One region of the Microbacterium sp. LBN7 genome, then DNA from elsewhere that is predicted to be linked to it. Evidence: predicted binding sites of a transcription regulator. Region 1 holds the regulator's gene; the other holds the start of a gene.
The links. Region 1 encodes LexA, which represses DNA repair genes until DNA is damaged. Its sites were predicted from a motif close to TCGAACANNTGTTCGA; they were not measured.
Positions count from the first base shown of each region.

Region 2: LBN7_RS03075 (DUF222 domain-containing protein) is a predicted target of LexA. The motif match lies at 2,794-2,809, and genes of this name have one in related genera.

Region 1 covers NZ_CP147856.1:3,509,730-3,517,225, reverse strand. Annotated here, with positions in the region: gene LBN7_RS17005 (MinD/ParA family protein) at 1-943, shown strand, start outside; gene hisH (imidazole glycerol phosphate synthase subunit HisH) at 954-1,589, opposite strand; gene hisB (imidazoleglycerol-phosphate dehydratase HisB) at 1,586-2,203, opposite strand; gene LBN7_RS16990 (histidinol-phosphate transaminase) at 2,200-3,285, opposite strand; gene LBN7_RS16985 (LysM peptidoglycan-binding domain-containing protein) at 3,422-3,802, opposite strand; gene lexA (transcriptional repressor LexA) at 4,091-4,777, shown strand; gene LBN7_RS16975 (prolyl oligopeptidase family serine peptidase) at 4,870-6,759, shown strand; gene LBN7_RS16970 (DUF4345 domain-containing protein) at 6,743-7,135, opposite strand; gene LBN7_RS16965 (TetR/AcrR family transcriptional regulator) at 7,185-7,496, shown strand, end outside.
Region 2 covers NZ_CP147856.1:631,298-638,793, reverse strand. Annotated here, with positions in the region: gene LBN7_RS03100 (zinc-binding dehydrogenase) at 1-132, opposite strand, end outside; gene LBN7_RS03095 (SDR family NAD(P)-dependent oxidoreductase) at 163-897, opposite strand; gene LBN7_RS03090 (aldo/keto reductase) at 998-1,960, shown strand; gene LBN7_RS03085 (DMT family transporter) at 1,998-2,321, opposite strand; gene LBN7_RS03080 (DMT family transporter) at 2,318-2,686, opposite strand; gene LBN7_RS03075 (DUF222 domain-containing protein) at 2,943-4,181, shown strand; gene LBN7_RS03070 (ABC transporter substrate-binding protein) at 4,404-5,933, shown strand; gene LBN7_RS03065 (ABC transporter permease) at 6,002-6,943, shown strand; gene LBN7_RS03060 (dipeptide/oligopeptide/nickel ABC transporter permease/ATP-binding protein) at 6,940-7,496, shown strand, end outside.

The DNA of each region.
Region 1 (7,496 bases):
CGAGCCGGCATCCCGTCGCGAGCTGCGCGAGCGGAACTCCTTCCTGCAGACGGAGCGTCCGGAGGAGCCGGCACGCGATGGAGCGCGCGGTGTCCTGAACCGGATCGGCTTCCGCGTGCGCCCCTCCGCCCAGGAGCAGTCGGCACGCGACGACGAGCTCGCCGTGAGCCAGCACTGGCCGGGCCCCCGCACGATCGCCGTCGTGAACGGCAAGGGCGGCGCCGGCAAGACCCCGACGACGATCCTGCTCTCCGCCGTGTTCGCACGGTACGGCGGCGCGGGCGTGCTGGCCTGGGACAACAATCAGACCCGGGGCACTCTCGGCTGGCGGACCGACACGGGACCACACGACCGCACACTGCTCGAGCTGCTCCCCGACGTCGGGCGGCTGCTCGGAACCGGCGCCCAGTCCGCCGACCTCGCGCACTTCATGCACCACCAGCCGCGGGAGAAGTACGACGTGCTGCGCTCGAAGCCGATCCGGCTCGCGCATGAGAACCGTCTGAGCCCCGCCGACGTGGACGCTATCCACGCGGTCGCCGCGAAGTTCTACCGGCTCATCATCATCGACTCGGGCAACGACGAATCCGACCCCATGTGGCTGCGCATGATCGATCATGCCGACCAGCTGGTGGTCGCGACGACGACGCGCGCCGATCACGCCGAGGCCGGCGCACTGCTCCTCGAGGCTCTCGAGGATCGCGACGAGCGCTCCGCACGGCTCGCGAGGAACTCGGTCGTCGTGGTCTCCCAAGCCGACCCCAAGGCGACCCCGACCGAGGTCGAGCACGTCGTGAGCGGCTACCAGTCGCTGGCCCGCGATGTCGTCAGCATCCCGTTCGATCACGAGATGGTCGACGGGCACCTGCGTTACGGCGCGCTCGCGAAGCGCACGCAGCGCGCCTGGCTGGCCGCCGGAGCGTCGGTCGCCCGAGGGTTCTGAGCCGTAGGCGTCAGAGGCTCTCGACCCAGTTCCGCAGCAGCTGGATTCCGGGCTCGCCCGACTTCTCGGGGTGGAACTGCGTGGCCGACAGGGGCCCGTTCTCCACGGCGGCGAGGAAGGGATCGCCGTACGTCGACCACGTGAGCACGGGCTGCGGGAACGGCGGGATGACGTCGAGTTCCCAGGACTGGGCGGCGTACGAGTGCACGAAGTAGAAGCGCTCCTGCTCGATCCCGCGGAACAGGACGCTGTCGGCGCCGGGCTCGACCGTGTTCCAGCCCATGTGCGGCAGCACGGGCGCGTTGAGCTCGGTGACGGCGCCCGGCCACTCCCCGAGGCCCTCGGTGTCGTGACCCCGCTCGACTCCGTGCGCGAACAGCACCTGCATGCCGACGCAGATGCCGAGCACCGGGCGACCGCCGGCGAGGCGACGGTCGATGATCTCGTCTCCGCCGTGCGCATGCAGCGCGTCGCGCACGGCCTGGAACGCGCCGACGCCGGGCACGAGCAGACCGTCGGCCTCGAGTGCCTCCGTGCGGTCGCGCGTGAGGATGGCGTCTGCACCGGCCGCGACGAGCGCTTTGACCGCCGAGTGGACGTTGCCCGACTCGTAGTCGAAGACGGCGACCCTGGGCGCTCGGCTCACAGCGCGCCCTTGGTGGACGGCACGCCGTCGACCAGCGGGTCGAGGGCCTTGGCCTGGCGGAACGCACGGGCGAAGGCCTTGAACTCCGCCTCGGCGATGTGGTGCGGATCGCGACCACCGAGCACGCGCACGTGCACCGTCAGCGCCGCGTTGAAGGCGATGGCCTCGAACACGTGCCGCACGAGCGAACCCGTGAAGTGTCCTCCGATGAGGTGGTGCTCGAACCCTGCCGGCTCCCCCTCGTGCACGAGGTACGGGCGTCCGGAGATGTCGACGACGGCCTGCGCGAGAGCTTCGTCGAGCGGCACGAGTGCGTCGCCGTAGCGCGAGATGCCCGACTTGTCGCCGAGCGCCTGCAGGATCGCCTGACCGAGCACGATCGAGACGTCTTCGACGGTGTGGTGCGCGTCGATGTTCGTGTCGCCCGATGCGCGGACGGTGAGATCGGTCAGCGAGTGCTTCGCGAAGGCGGTGAGCATGTGGTCGAAGAACGGCACGGAGGTGTCGATGCGCGAGGCTCCGGTGCCGTCGAGGTTCAGCTCGAGCTCGACGGTGGACTCCGACGTGCTGCGCACACGGCTCGCGGTGCGCGGGTTCTGGGCGAGAGTGCTCATGATGCTGATCCTATCGAGGCCAGGGCATCGAGGAATGCGGTGGTCTCGGCCTCGGTGCCCGCCGTCACGCGGAGGTGACCCGGGATGCCGACGTCGCGGATGAGCACGCCGCGTTCGTACAGCTGCTGCCACGTCGCGCGCGGGTCGGCGACGCCGCCGAAGAGGACGAAGTTCGACCAGGATTCGTGGGGCGTGTATCCCAGCGCCTCGAGCGTCGCCGAGATGCGGTCGCGCTGCTCGACGATCTCCTCGACCATGCCGAGCATGACGTCGGAGTTGCGCAGCGCGGCGACCGCCGCCGCCTGGGTGAGGGCGCTGAGGTGGTACGGCAGCCGCACCAGGCGCAGCGCGTCGATGAAGGCGGGGTCCGCTGCGAGGTAGCCCACACGCGCGCCGGCGAAGGCGAACGCCTTGCTCATGGTGCGGGAGACGGCCAGACGCGGGCGTCCTTCGAGGAGTGTCAGAGCGGATGCCGCGTCGCGCGGCGCGAACTCCTGATACGCCTCGTCCACGACCACGATGCCGCGCGCCTCTTCGTACACCGCTTCGACGACGTCGAGTCCGAGCGGGGTGCCCGTCGGGTTGTTCGGCGAGCAGAGCAGGATCACGTCGGGATCGACCGCACGGACCTGCTCCGCCGCTTCGTCGGGCGTGATCGTGTAGTCGGGCTGACGGGTGCCCGCGACCCAGCGCGCCCCCGTTCCCTGCGAGATGAGCGGGTACATGGAGTATGTCGGCGCGAAGCCGAACGCCGTGCGCCCAGGGCCGCCGAAGGCCTGCAGGATGTGCTGGAGGACCTCGTTCGAGCCGTTGCCCGCCCAGATCTGATCCGATGTGAGGCCGTGACCGAGATACTCGGCGAATCCCTCGCGCAGTGTCGTGAACTCACGATCCGGGTACCGGTTCACATCGCGCAGCGCGACGGCGATGTCGTCGAGGATGTCGCTCGCGACCGCATCGGGCACGGGATGCGTGTTCTCGTTGACATTCAGCGCGATGGGCAGCGGCGCCTGCGGCGCACCGTACGGGGTGAGCCCGCGAAGATCGTCACGGAGCGGGAGGGCATCGAGTGAGGAAGTCACCCTTCCATGCTAGGCCGCGCGCCCTCCGCGTGACGCACCCCTCCCCTTGGGTTCCTGAGCCTGCCGAAGGATGGGTTCCTGAGCCTGCCGAAGGATGGGTTCCTGAGCCCGCCGAAGGACTGAGCCCGTCGAAGGATCAGTTCGAGTACTGCGCAGGGATCGCGAGCTCCTGGCCGATCTGCAGGGCCCCGCCGCGCAGCATGTTGAGACGGCTGATCTCGCCGATCACGTCGCGCGGGTCGGCGGTGGGGGCGACCGTGTTGGCGATCGACCAGAGCGTGTCACCGGGGAGAACCGTCACGGTCTGGAAGTCCGCGCTGCTGAAGCTGCTGGCAGTGTCGTCGCCCGCGGCGATGGCGCTGCCTCCGCTGATCGCCGCGAAGGCGATGCCGACCGCGAGCGGAACCGCGGAGAGGGCGAGCAGCACACCACGACCACGAGCCGTCAGTCGCAGTCGCGACCGGGTCGCCGGGCGTGCCGGGATGACCGCTGCGGTGCTGATGCTGATGCTGCTCATGTCGGGCTCCTTACCCTGTCCCCGTCGGCGAGGCCGGCGGTGAAGTTGGCGTAGCGTTCGCATTCGCGTCTCGGCCGGGAGCCGTGAATGCGAAGCTACGTTCCGAAGATATCTTCGAGTTCGAACATCTGTCAACTGTTCTTCGAAATCGGACCCCCGAATCTTCCGACACGCTCGAACAGATCTTCCAGATCAGGCCGATTCTCGGATACGGTTTCGATAAGAACACCCCACCACGGGCCTCCGACATTCGAAGAGGAACGTCGGATCGCGTACTGAAGGAGCACCATGAGCGAGAACTCAGCCCCGGAGCAGGAGGCCCCTCGGACGCGCCGTCGGAAGAGCCTCAGCCCGAAGCAGATGGCGATCCTCGAGGTCATCCAGACCTCCATCGCCCACCACGGCTACCCGCCGAGCATGCGCGAGATCGGCGATGCGGTCGGACTCAAGTCGCTCTCGAGCGTGACCCACCAGCTCGGCCAGCTCGAGCTGAGCGGCTACCTGCGCCGCGATCCGGGCAAGACCCGCGCGATGGAGGTGCTGATCGACCTTCCCGGTACGAGCGGCGAGAACCCGGCAGACGTGGCCACACCGGTCGGCGATGCCGCACTCGTCCCCCTCGTCGGCCGGATCGCGGCCGGCGTGCCCATCACGGCGGAGCAGCAGGTCGAGGAGATCTTCCCGCTCCCCCGCCAGTTGGTCGGCAAGGGCGATCTGTTCATGCTCAAGGTGTCCGGGGAGTCGATGATCGATGCGGCGATCTGCGATGGCGACTGGGTCGTCATCCGTTCGCAGAACAGCGCGGAGAACGGCGAGATCGTCGCAGCGATGCTCGACGACGAGGCCACCGTGAAGACATTCCGCCGCCGCGACGGCCACACCTGGCTGCTCCCGCGCAACTCCGCCTTCGAGCCCATCCTCGGCGACGAGGCCACGGTGCTCGGCAAGGTCGTGGCGGTGCTCCGCGCGGTCTGACCGCGCCCCTTCGGCATCCGCCGTCCGCCGGCATGAGAGCCGTCCTCCCGGTTTCGGGAGGCCGTGCTTCGACGGCCGCCTAGGCTCGAACCATGTCGTCCCCGTACGGTTCCTGGCCATCGCCCTTCTCCGCCGCCTCGGTCGCGGCCTCCGCCCCTCGGATCGATGGGGCGCGATTCGTCGGCTCGGAGATCTGGTGGGGCGAGTCGGTTTCGTCCGAGGGAGGGCGCGTGACGGTCCGCAGCTCGAGCGGCGCGGTGATCCTCCCCGCGCCGTGGAGCGCGCGGTCGCGCGTGCACGAGTACGGCGGCGGCGCCTGGACCGCGGATGCCGACGGCACGCTGTACTTCGTCGACGCGGGAGACCAGCGCGTGTACCGGCTCTCGCCCGATGCAGGTCCTGTCCCGCTCACCCCCGCAGGTCCTTCGCACGGCGGACTCCGTCTACAACAGGGGCGGCTCCTCGCCGTGCGGGAGGACCTCCGCGGAGAAGCGCAGATCCGAGGGATCGTGGAGATCCCGACCGACGGTTCAGCGGCAGCGGATGACGCCGTGATCCGTGCTTTCACGCAGGGCGATGCCTTCGTCGCACATCCCGCGCTCTCGCCCGACGGCTCGCGCATCGCCTGGGTCGCGTGGGACGGCGCGCGGATGCCGTGGGAGAGCGCGACGCTGGTCATCTCCGAGATCGACGAAGCAGACGACGAAGGCGCAGAAGGCGAGGCGGGCCCCTGGGTCGCCACGCGCGCCGCCCTCCAGCCCGAATGGGTGAGCGACACCGAGCTGCTCTACGCCGACGACCCGACCGGCCGCTGGCAGCTCCAGCGCCTGTCGCTGGTCCCCGGCACACGTGACGGCGCTCCGGAGGCGATCACCTCGAGCGACGCCGACACGGGGTATGGACTCTGGGTGCTGGGCAACCGCTGGTACCAGCCCCTCGCAGACGGCCGCATCGTCGCGGTGCGCACCAACGGCCGCGACGACGTCGTCGAGATCGCCGCCAACGGCTCGACCCGCACCCTCGACGTCCCCTGCGACGGCCACGTGAGCGTCGACGACGTGTCCGGCTCTCGCGTGCTGCTCTCCGGCGGCAGCTCGACGAGCGCACCCGGTGTCTGGTGCGTCGACCTCGATTCCGGCGAGACGATCACGGTCGCAGGCGGCGAACCGGTCGACACCGCCTGGATGCCGCCCGCCACCGCGATCCTCGTGGAGGGAGGCCACGGCTCGGTGCATGCGTTCGCCTATGCTCCGGCCAACCCCGAGGCCGCAGCGCCGGAAGGCGAGCTGCCTCCGTACGTGGTCTTCGTCCACGGCGGCCCCACCGCACACGTCACCGGCGCGGCATCCGCCGCCATCGCGTTCTACACGAGCCGGGGCATCGGCGTGCTCGATGTCAACTACGGCGGCTCCACCGGGTACGGTCGCGCCTACCGCGACCGCCTGCACGGGCAATGGGGAATCGTCGACGTCGACGACGTGATCGCCGCCGCGCGCGGCCTCGCTGACGCGGGTCTCGCCGATGCCTCGCGCATCGCGATCCGCGGAAGCTCGGCAGGGGGCTGGACCGTGCTCTCGGCGCTGGTGCGCGGCGGCACCTTCGCCGCGGGGATCAGCCGCTACGGCGTCGCCGACCTCCGGATGCTGGCGGAGCACTCGCACGGCTTCGAGGAGCACTACATCACCGGGCTCGTCGGACCGCTCCCGGAGGCCGAGGCCTTCTACATCGAGCGTTCACCGCTGACGCATGCGGAACGGATAGATGTGCCCGTGCTGTTGATGCAGGGAGCCGAGGACCGGGTCGTGCCGCCGTCGCAGTCGGAGGCCATCCGCGATGCTCTGGCGGCGAACGGCGTCGAGCACGAGTACGTCGTCTACCCCGGCGAGGGTCACGGCTTCCGCAGCGGGACGACGATCGTGAACGCCCTGGAACGCGAACTGGCCTTCCTGGGGCGGGTGTTCGGCTTCACTCCGAGCCTCTGAGACCGACGAAGCGGACGTGCCACCAGAGCACCAGGGGAACGACGACCAGCTCCAGGACGGTGCTCGCGATGAACACCGGGTGAGGCCATCCGGTGACCACGGCGGAGAGGACCCTGGCAAGGCCACCGATGAAAGCCAGCACGAGCATGGTGCGCAGCACCGTCGCTCGTTCACGCAGGCGGAAGAGCGACCACCACACAGCGACGCCGGCTGCGAGCCAGAACACGTTGACGAACCGGTACTCGCTGTCGACGCTCGAGGACGTCGGCGACCCGCCCGGCACGGAAGTCGGGCCGAAGATGATCGCGTACAGGCCCGAGGCGACCGCCACCGCACCGAGCACAGCCAGTGTGAGGATGAGCGCGCTCCTCTGCATGACGGCCCTTTCTTGCACGATACGAAGAGAGTGATTACTCTCTCACATTATGGGAGCCAGACGAGATGCGCTAGTCGCCGCCGCTATGAAGCTCTTCGCCGAGCGAGGCTATGACGGAACCTCGGTCGCGGACATCCAGGTATCCGCAGGACTGACGGGTGGATCCGGCGCCCTCTACAAGCACTTCGCCAGCAAGGCGGCTGTCCTCGAAGCCGGGGTGGACACCTACCTCGAGACCCTGAACCAGAACAGCCGCTCGACAGTCGACGATCTGCCGGCCGATCCCCGAGAGGCGTTGCACGTCATCGCATCCAGCGTGATCGACTCGATGACGGCGGACGAAACGATGCTTCGAGTCCTG
Region 2 (7,496 bases), 1.2 Mb from region 1:
GAGTGTGGTGCACGCGATGCGGACGAGAGCGGCGCCCGGCTCGATCTCGGTCGGCAGGGGAAGATCCTGCAGGGTGAGCGGCTCGTGGTGCGCGGTGAGCACGGCCGCGCGCGTGGTGGTGGGGATCGTCATGATGTCCTGTCCGGTGAGGGCGAAGTCGGTTCAGACCAGGAGCTGTCCGCCGTCGACGGCGACGGAGACCCCGGTGATGTGGCTGGCGGCGTCGCTCGCGAGGAACAGGACGAGCGGGGTGATCTGGTCGACCTCGGCGATCGTGCCGAGCGGGATGCGCGACTCCCAGGCGGCGCGGGCCTGCGGGTCGTCGGCGAACGCGGCGGTCAGGGGAGTGAGGACGGGGCCGGGGGCGACGGCGTTCACTCGGACGCCGGAGGCGGCGAGCTCGATCGCCGCGGTACGCGTGAGGGCGTCGACCGCGGCCTTCGTCGCCTCGTAGTGGCCGAGGCCCGGTGTGGGCTGCCGCGCGCCGATCGATGAGATGTTCACGATGCTGCCGCGACCGGCCTCGGCGAGGAGGGCTCCGAAGACCCTCAGCATGAGGAAGGTGCCGCGCACGTTGACGCGGAGCGCGGCGTCGACCACGTCGACGGGAACCTCCTGCAGGGTGCCTCCGCCGGCGACGATCCCCGCGTTGTTCACGAGCACGTCGAGTCCGCCGGCCGCGACGATCCGCTCGGCGGCGGCGAGGACGGATGCTTCGTCGCCGATGTCGAGCGTGAGAGCGGTCGCGCCGATCGCGGTTGCGGCTTCGGCGGCGGCATCCGCGTTCACGTCTCCGATGAAGACGGTGGCGCCCTCGGCGCGGTACGCGGCCGCGATGCCGCGACCGAGCCCGGAGGCGCCTCCGGTGACCAGGATGCGGCGGGGGGATTTGGTCATGTTCGTCCTCACTGACGGTGTCGCGACGGGGGTGTCTCCGTTATATTCTACAAACATAGAAAAACACAACCCCGCGTTCGCGCGTCCCGAAGGAGTCGTCATGCCCGATCAGACATATGCCCGGAGGCCGCTGCGCCCGGGCGGCGCACCGGTGCCGCCGCTCGCGCTCGGGTCCTGGAACACGTGGGACCGCATGTCGCAGGACGATGCGGTCTCGCTGATCCGTCGGGCCGTCGACCTCGATGCCGGATTCTTCGATGTCGCCTTCTACAACATGGGTCCGCACGCGGAGAACTCGAGGACGGACATCCTCTTCGGGGAGGCGCTCCGCAGGAGCGGGGTGGACCGCTCCGAGATCGTGCTGTGCGGAAAGCTCTGGCTGTGGGACTGGCCGAACCAGGGCTTCCGGGCGCAGATCGTCGAGTCGCTCCGACGCGCCGGCCTCGATCGTTTCGACACGCTGGTCGTGGGTGACTACATCGACGCGCCCGACCTGTCGCGCCTGGTCGCCGACGTGGACGAGCTGATCGACGAAGGGCTCGTCGGCTCCTGGGGCATCAACAACTGGCGCATCGAGCACACGCGAGCGGCCCTGGCCGAGGCCGCGACCCAGGGGGTCGCCGGCCCTGTGTTCGCGCAGCTGAAATACGGCATCGCCCGGCGCTCGATGGCGGAGGGGCAGGCGTACGGGCCGCTGTTCGCGGACGGCACGCTGACCCTGCAGGCGTCCGACGTGTTCGAGGGCGGCATCCTCGCCACGGGTCGCGCGCCGCAGCGCAAGATCGGCGCGGACGTCGGCGGCATCCGGGAGCGGATCGCCGAGATCTACCCGGAGGTCGAGCGGGTCGCCGGAGAGTTCGGCGTCTCTCCCGCCGCCCTCGGCATCGCGTTCTGCCTGGCGAATCCCGCGACGTCCAACGTGCTGTTCGGCGCGTCACGGGTCGCGCAGCTCGAGCAGAATCACGCGGCGCTGGCGCTGGCCCGCGACCACGGCGCGGAGGTCCGGGCCGCGCTCGCCGGATGCTGGGTCGACCGGGAGGTGAGGGCAGACGGGGTGTGGTGACCCGGCGGCGGACGTCGCGCGGGTCGGCCGGCCTGCGTCAGTGGGCGCCGCCGAATTCGATGAGAGCCACCCCGACCACGATCAGGGCGACCCCGATCGCCATCATGGCGGAGAAGTGATCCTTGAAGATGACGCGACCGAGCACCGCGGTGAGGGCCACGCCGGCGGCGGCCCAGACGCCGTAGGCCACGCCCACCGGCATCCCCATCGCGAGGATCGCGCCGAGCAGGGTGAATGCGGCGAGGTAGCCCACGACGATCACGGGGATCCAGCGCTTGCGACGAAGTCCCTCTGATGCGCGCAGGCTCAGAGTCGCGGTGACCTCGCTCGCGATCGCGAGGGCGAGCAGCAGCCAGGTCATGACGCCGCCCCTGCGCTGTCGCGTGCGTGGGATCCGAGCTCGACCAGCAGCACTCCGACCACGATCACCCCGACGCCGACGATCTGCACCGGGCCGAGCAGCTCGCCGAACAGAACCGTTCCGAGGACCGCGGTGAGCACCACGCCGATCGCCGACCAGATCCCGTAGGCGACGCCGACCGGCATCCCGCGATCCAGCACGATCGACAGCAGCCAGAGCGAGCCGCTGTAGCCGATGGCCACCAGGATGAGCCAGAGCGGATGCGTGAAGCCCTCAGCTGCGCGCAGGGCGAGTGTGGCCGACACCTCGAGGGCGATGGCGACCAGCAGCGGCGGCCAGGCCGAACCGCGGGGGTGAGGGGTCATCGTGCGCCTTTCGTGGAGCGTCCGAGGGGGAGAACGAGTCCGGAGCTCGGGGGATTCCCGCGGGGGGTGCGGTGGTGGCGCAGTATGCCGATCTATCAGCATTCACTTCGAACATAGCTTCGAATATAGAGTGTACGCACCGTAGAATCGGGGTATGTCGAAGCTCACTGGATTGCATCAGGCGGTCGCCCGTCTCGATGTGGCGTGGGCGGGCGCGGATGACGCGATGGGGTTGTCGCGGGAGCAGCTCATCGCCGTGAACGACGCTCTCGGGGCGCTGCAGCGATGCGCCGATGCTGTGCATGCGGGGGTTGCGGCGGGGATCGCGCACGAGTCGCGGAGGGAGTTGGGGGCGGGGAGTCTGGCGAAGGAGCACGGCTTCCGGACGGCGGCGAAGCTGATCGCCGCGACCACCGGAATCTCGTCGGGTGATGCGTCGCGGTTGGTGACGGTGGGGCAGGCGACCGCACCCCGCACAGACCTGTTGGGGGCACGGTTGCCCGCCCGGTACGAGGTGTTGCGGGCAGCGTTGGCTGCTGGGGTCATTGGTGTGGCGGCCGCGGGGCTGATCATCGCGTTGTTGGACCGGTGCCGCGTCGTGGCGGGGACGGAACGGATCCTCGAGGCGGAGACGCTGCTGACGGAGCGTGCGGTGGGGTTGGGGTTGGATGAGCTGCGGAAGCTGATCACTCGGGCTGAGGCCTGGTTGGATCCCGACGGGGTCGAGCCGAAGGAGGAGGAGAGGCGGGCGAAGCGGGCGCTGAAGATCTTCGAACGCGATGGGATGGTGCACCTCAGTGCGGTGCTCGATGCGGAGACCGCGGCGCCGGTGGTGACCGCGATCCGCGGGTTCGTGTCGGCGGCGTTCGCTGCCCGGAAGGATGCCCCCGATGCGGAGGCGGCGGATGCGGATCGCCGCACAGTGGCGACGATTCAGGCTGATGCCCTGGCCGCGTTCTGCGCGCACATCCTCGGGTGCGAATCGCGGATGCCGCTTGCCGGGGCGACCGTGATCGTCCGGCTCACCCTGGATGATCTGCAGTCCGGGGCCGGATCAGCGACCGTGGACGGACTCGACCAGCGAGTCGGTGTGGGCGCTGCGCGGCGGATGGCCGCCGGGGGCGGAGTCATCCCGTGGGTCATGGGCGGGCGCAGCGAGATTCTCGACTGGGGTCGGGAGAAACGCCTCTTCACCCGGGCGCAACGCCTGGCGCTCGTGGAACGGGATGGCGGGTGTGCGATGTGCGGGCTCCCGCCCGAGATGACGAAAGCCCACCACATCCGCTGGTGGCAACGCGATCACGGGCCGACCGATCTCGCCAACGGGGTCCTGCTCTGCGAGACCTGTCATCACCGTATCCACGACAACGGGTGGGACATCCACATCGACGGCACGGGTATCGCGGCCCGGGTCTGGTTCACCCCGCCCCGGTACGTCGATCCCGCCCGCACACCGCGCCTCGGCGGCCGCGCACGGTTCGACATCGCCGCCTGAGCAGCGCCAGACCCGTCCTCGCCGACGAGTCCTGCGCGCTCGGACGAGCCGGGTGCGTCGGGAGGCATGACCGCTGCGTCGTCGGGCGAAGATCGCTGTTGCGCTCTTTTTCCACACATGTAGACTAACCAGCACGACACATCGAAGTGGCGTCGGATCCGGCTCTCCGGCCAGCGGCTCTTCGAACCTTCTTCACCCTCCCTGCATCCGAGAGAAGGAACCATGAAACGAATGCCCCTCGCGCTCGCCGCAGCAGTGGCCGCGACCCTCGCGCTCACCAGCTGCAGCGGCGGAACGTCTCCGTCACCGTCCGACGGCAGCGGCGCCGAAGGACCCGACGCTCTCAACATCGGCAACTTCCTCGACGTCACCTCCTGGGATCCGTCACTGGCCGACATCGGCTTCGACGGTCCCTACCTCTCTGCGGTCTATGACGCGCTGATCGCCCTCGACGAGGACGGCGCGCCCATCCCGTCGCTCGCGACCGAATGGACCGTCGCCGACGACGATCTGAGCATCGACCTCGACATCCGGACCGACGCGGTCTTCAGCGACGGCACCCCGGTCGATGCGGATGCCGTGGTGAAGAGCCTCGAATACCTCAAGGCCGGCCCGCGCTCCGGCGAGGCGTACCTCAATGTCGCCTCGTTCGAGAAGGTCGACGACGACACGATCAGCATTCGGCTCACGCAACGCGACGACACGATCCTCTATCTGATGGGTCTCGGCCGCAGCTACGTGATGTCGCCGGCGTCCATCGAGGCCGGGTCTCTCGGCAAGGAGCCGATCGGTTCCGGCCCCTATGTGCTCGACAGCACCACGAGCGTCGCCGGCGCGGAGTACCACTTCACCAAGACCGCCGACCATTGGGATGCCGCGACGTATCCGTTCTCCGAGCTGTCGATCTTCCCGATCACCGACGCCACCGCTCGGCACAACGCCATGCTCAGCGGCCAGATCAACGTGCAGTACGGCGACGTCGCCAACCTCGAGCAGGCGGGGCAGCAGGGATGGAACGTCGCCCAGCGCGTCTCCGGCTGGGCGGGCCTCGTGATCACCGACCACACCGGTGCCAAGAGCGAGCCGCTCGGCAAGCTCGAGGTGCGGCAGGCACTCAACTACGCCTTCGACGGCGCCGCGGTCCTCGCCGCCGTCGGCAGCGGAGCCGGAGTCGCCACCAACCAGGTCTTCCCCGACGGCGGCGACATCAACGATCCGGCGCTGAACGAGACCTACGCCTACAACATGGGCAAGGCCAAGGAGCTGCTGGCGGATGCCGGATACCCCGACGGCTTCGCGATCTCGATGCCCATGTCGCCGATCTTCGAGATGTGGAAGCCCTCCGCCGAGCAGGCGCTCAACGAGCTCGGGGTGACGGTGACCTGGGACAACATGCAGATGCCGGACTACCAGCTGAACGCGCCGAACTACCCGATGTTCATCTCCTTCCTGGCGATGGACGGGAACGACGTCGCGACGGTGGCTCGTCAGGTCACCAGCGTGCAGTGGTTCAACCCCGAGCCCGACTACGCGCAGAACGACGTCATCGCTCCGCTCGTCGAGAAGGTGCAGACCGAGCGCGGCGACGCGCAGACCGCGGCCATCGAAGAGCTGAACAAGGCTCTCGTCGATCAGGCGTGGTGGTCGGTCTGGTATCAGGCGAACAACATCTACTACACCGCGAGCGGCATCCAGCTGCAGCCGGTCGTCGGGATGATGTTCCCGACGCTGCGCTACATCACTCGGGGCTGACGCTCCGGCCGGGGCGGCGCTCGCGTCCGCCCCGGCCCACCCCTTCCCCTCCGACCCGAGAGGTCCCCATGCTTCTGTTCACGGCGAAGCGCGTGCTGTCCGGTCTGGTTCTGCTGGTCGCGGTCTCGATCGGCACCTTCTTCCTCGCCCACCTCGCGATCAGCGACCCGACGGCATCGCTCCTCGGCACCACGGCGAGCCCCGCGCAGCAGGCCGCCCTCGCCGAGAAGATCGGGCTCGACCGTCCCCTGCTCGTGCAGTTCTGGGACTGGCTCTCGCACGCGGCACTGCTCGACTTCGGCGTCTCCTGGCGCAACTTCCAGCCGATCTCCGAGCAGCTCGCCGTCAAGGTCCCGGTGACCCTGTCGGTGGTGACGCTCGCGACTCTCATCACCGCGGTGATCGGCGTCGTGTTCGGGATGATCACCGGTCTCCGACCCGGCACGTGGTTCGACCGGTGCATCAAGGGGATCTCTGTCGTGCTCTTCGCCCTCCCCGGCTTCTGGGTGAGCCTCGTGCTGGTGATGTGGCTCGCCGTCCAGCTCAAGTGGTTCCCCGCGGTCGGCTACGTGCCGCCGACGCAGTCCGTCGACGGGTGGCTGCGGTCGATCACGCTCCCCGCCGTCTCACTAGCCCTCGGCGGCATCGTCGCCGTCGCCGAGCAGCTGCGCAATGCGGTGATCGCGCAGAGCCGGCAGGACTGGGTCCGCACCCTCCGCAGTCGTGGCCTGTCGCCCGCCAGGGTCAACCTGCACATCCTGCGCAACGCTTCGCCGGCCGCCCTCACGGTGATCGCCCTGATGTTCGTCGGGCTGCTCTCCGGCGCGGTCGTGGTCGAGCAGATCTTCAGCCTCCCGGGTCTCGGGCAGCTCACCAACCAGTCCTCGCAGAACGGCGACATCCCGATGCTGCTCGGCATCACCGTCATCTCGATCGTCTTCGTCGTCCTCATCAACCTCCTGCTCGACCTCGTGCTCGGCTGGATCAACCCGAAGGTGCGCGTCGCATGACCACGACAGACATCCGTGTCGCCTTCGACAGGGCGGCCCAGAAGCGCCGGTCCGGCCTGTTCCGCCGTTTCCTCCGGCACCCCGGAGGCTTCATCCCGTTGGCGATCTTCGCGGCGGTCGTGCTGGTCGGCGTCCTCGCCCCGCTTCTCGCGCCGATGGATCCGAACCTCGTCGATCTCGCCGCGGCGAAGGCCGCGCCGGGACCGGAGCACCTCCTCGGCGGGGACTCCACCGGCCGCGACATCCTGTCCCGCCTCATCTACGGCACGCGCACCACGCTGTGGGGGGCTCTCATCACGGTCGTCACGGCGCTCGTGCTCGGCGTGCCGTCCGGTGTGGCGGCCGGCTACTTCGGCGGCGTCTTCGACCGCCTCGCGACGTGGATCAGCGATGCGCTGCAGTCGATCCCCGGCATGATCATCCTGCTGGTGGTCGCCGCAGGCAGCCGCAACAACTTCGAGCTGCTCATGGCGACGGTCGGGGTGTTCATGGTGCCCGGCTACTTCCGGATCTCGCGCTCGCAGACGCTCGCTGTGCGGGGCGAGCCGTACAT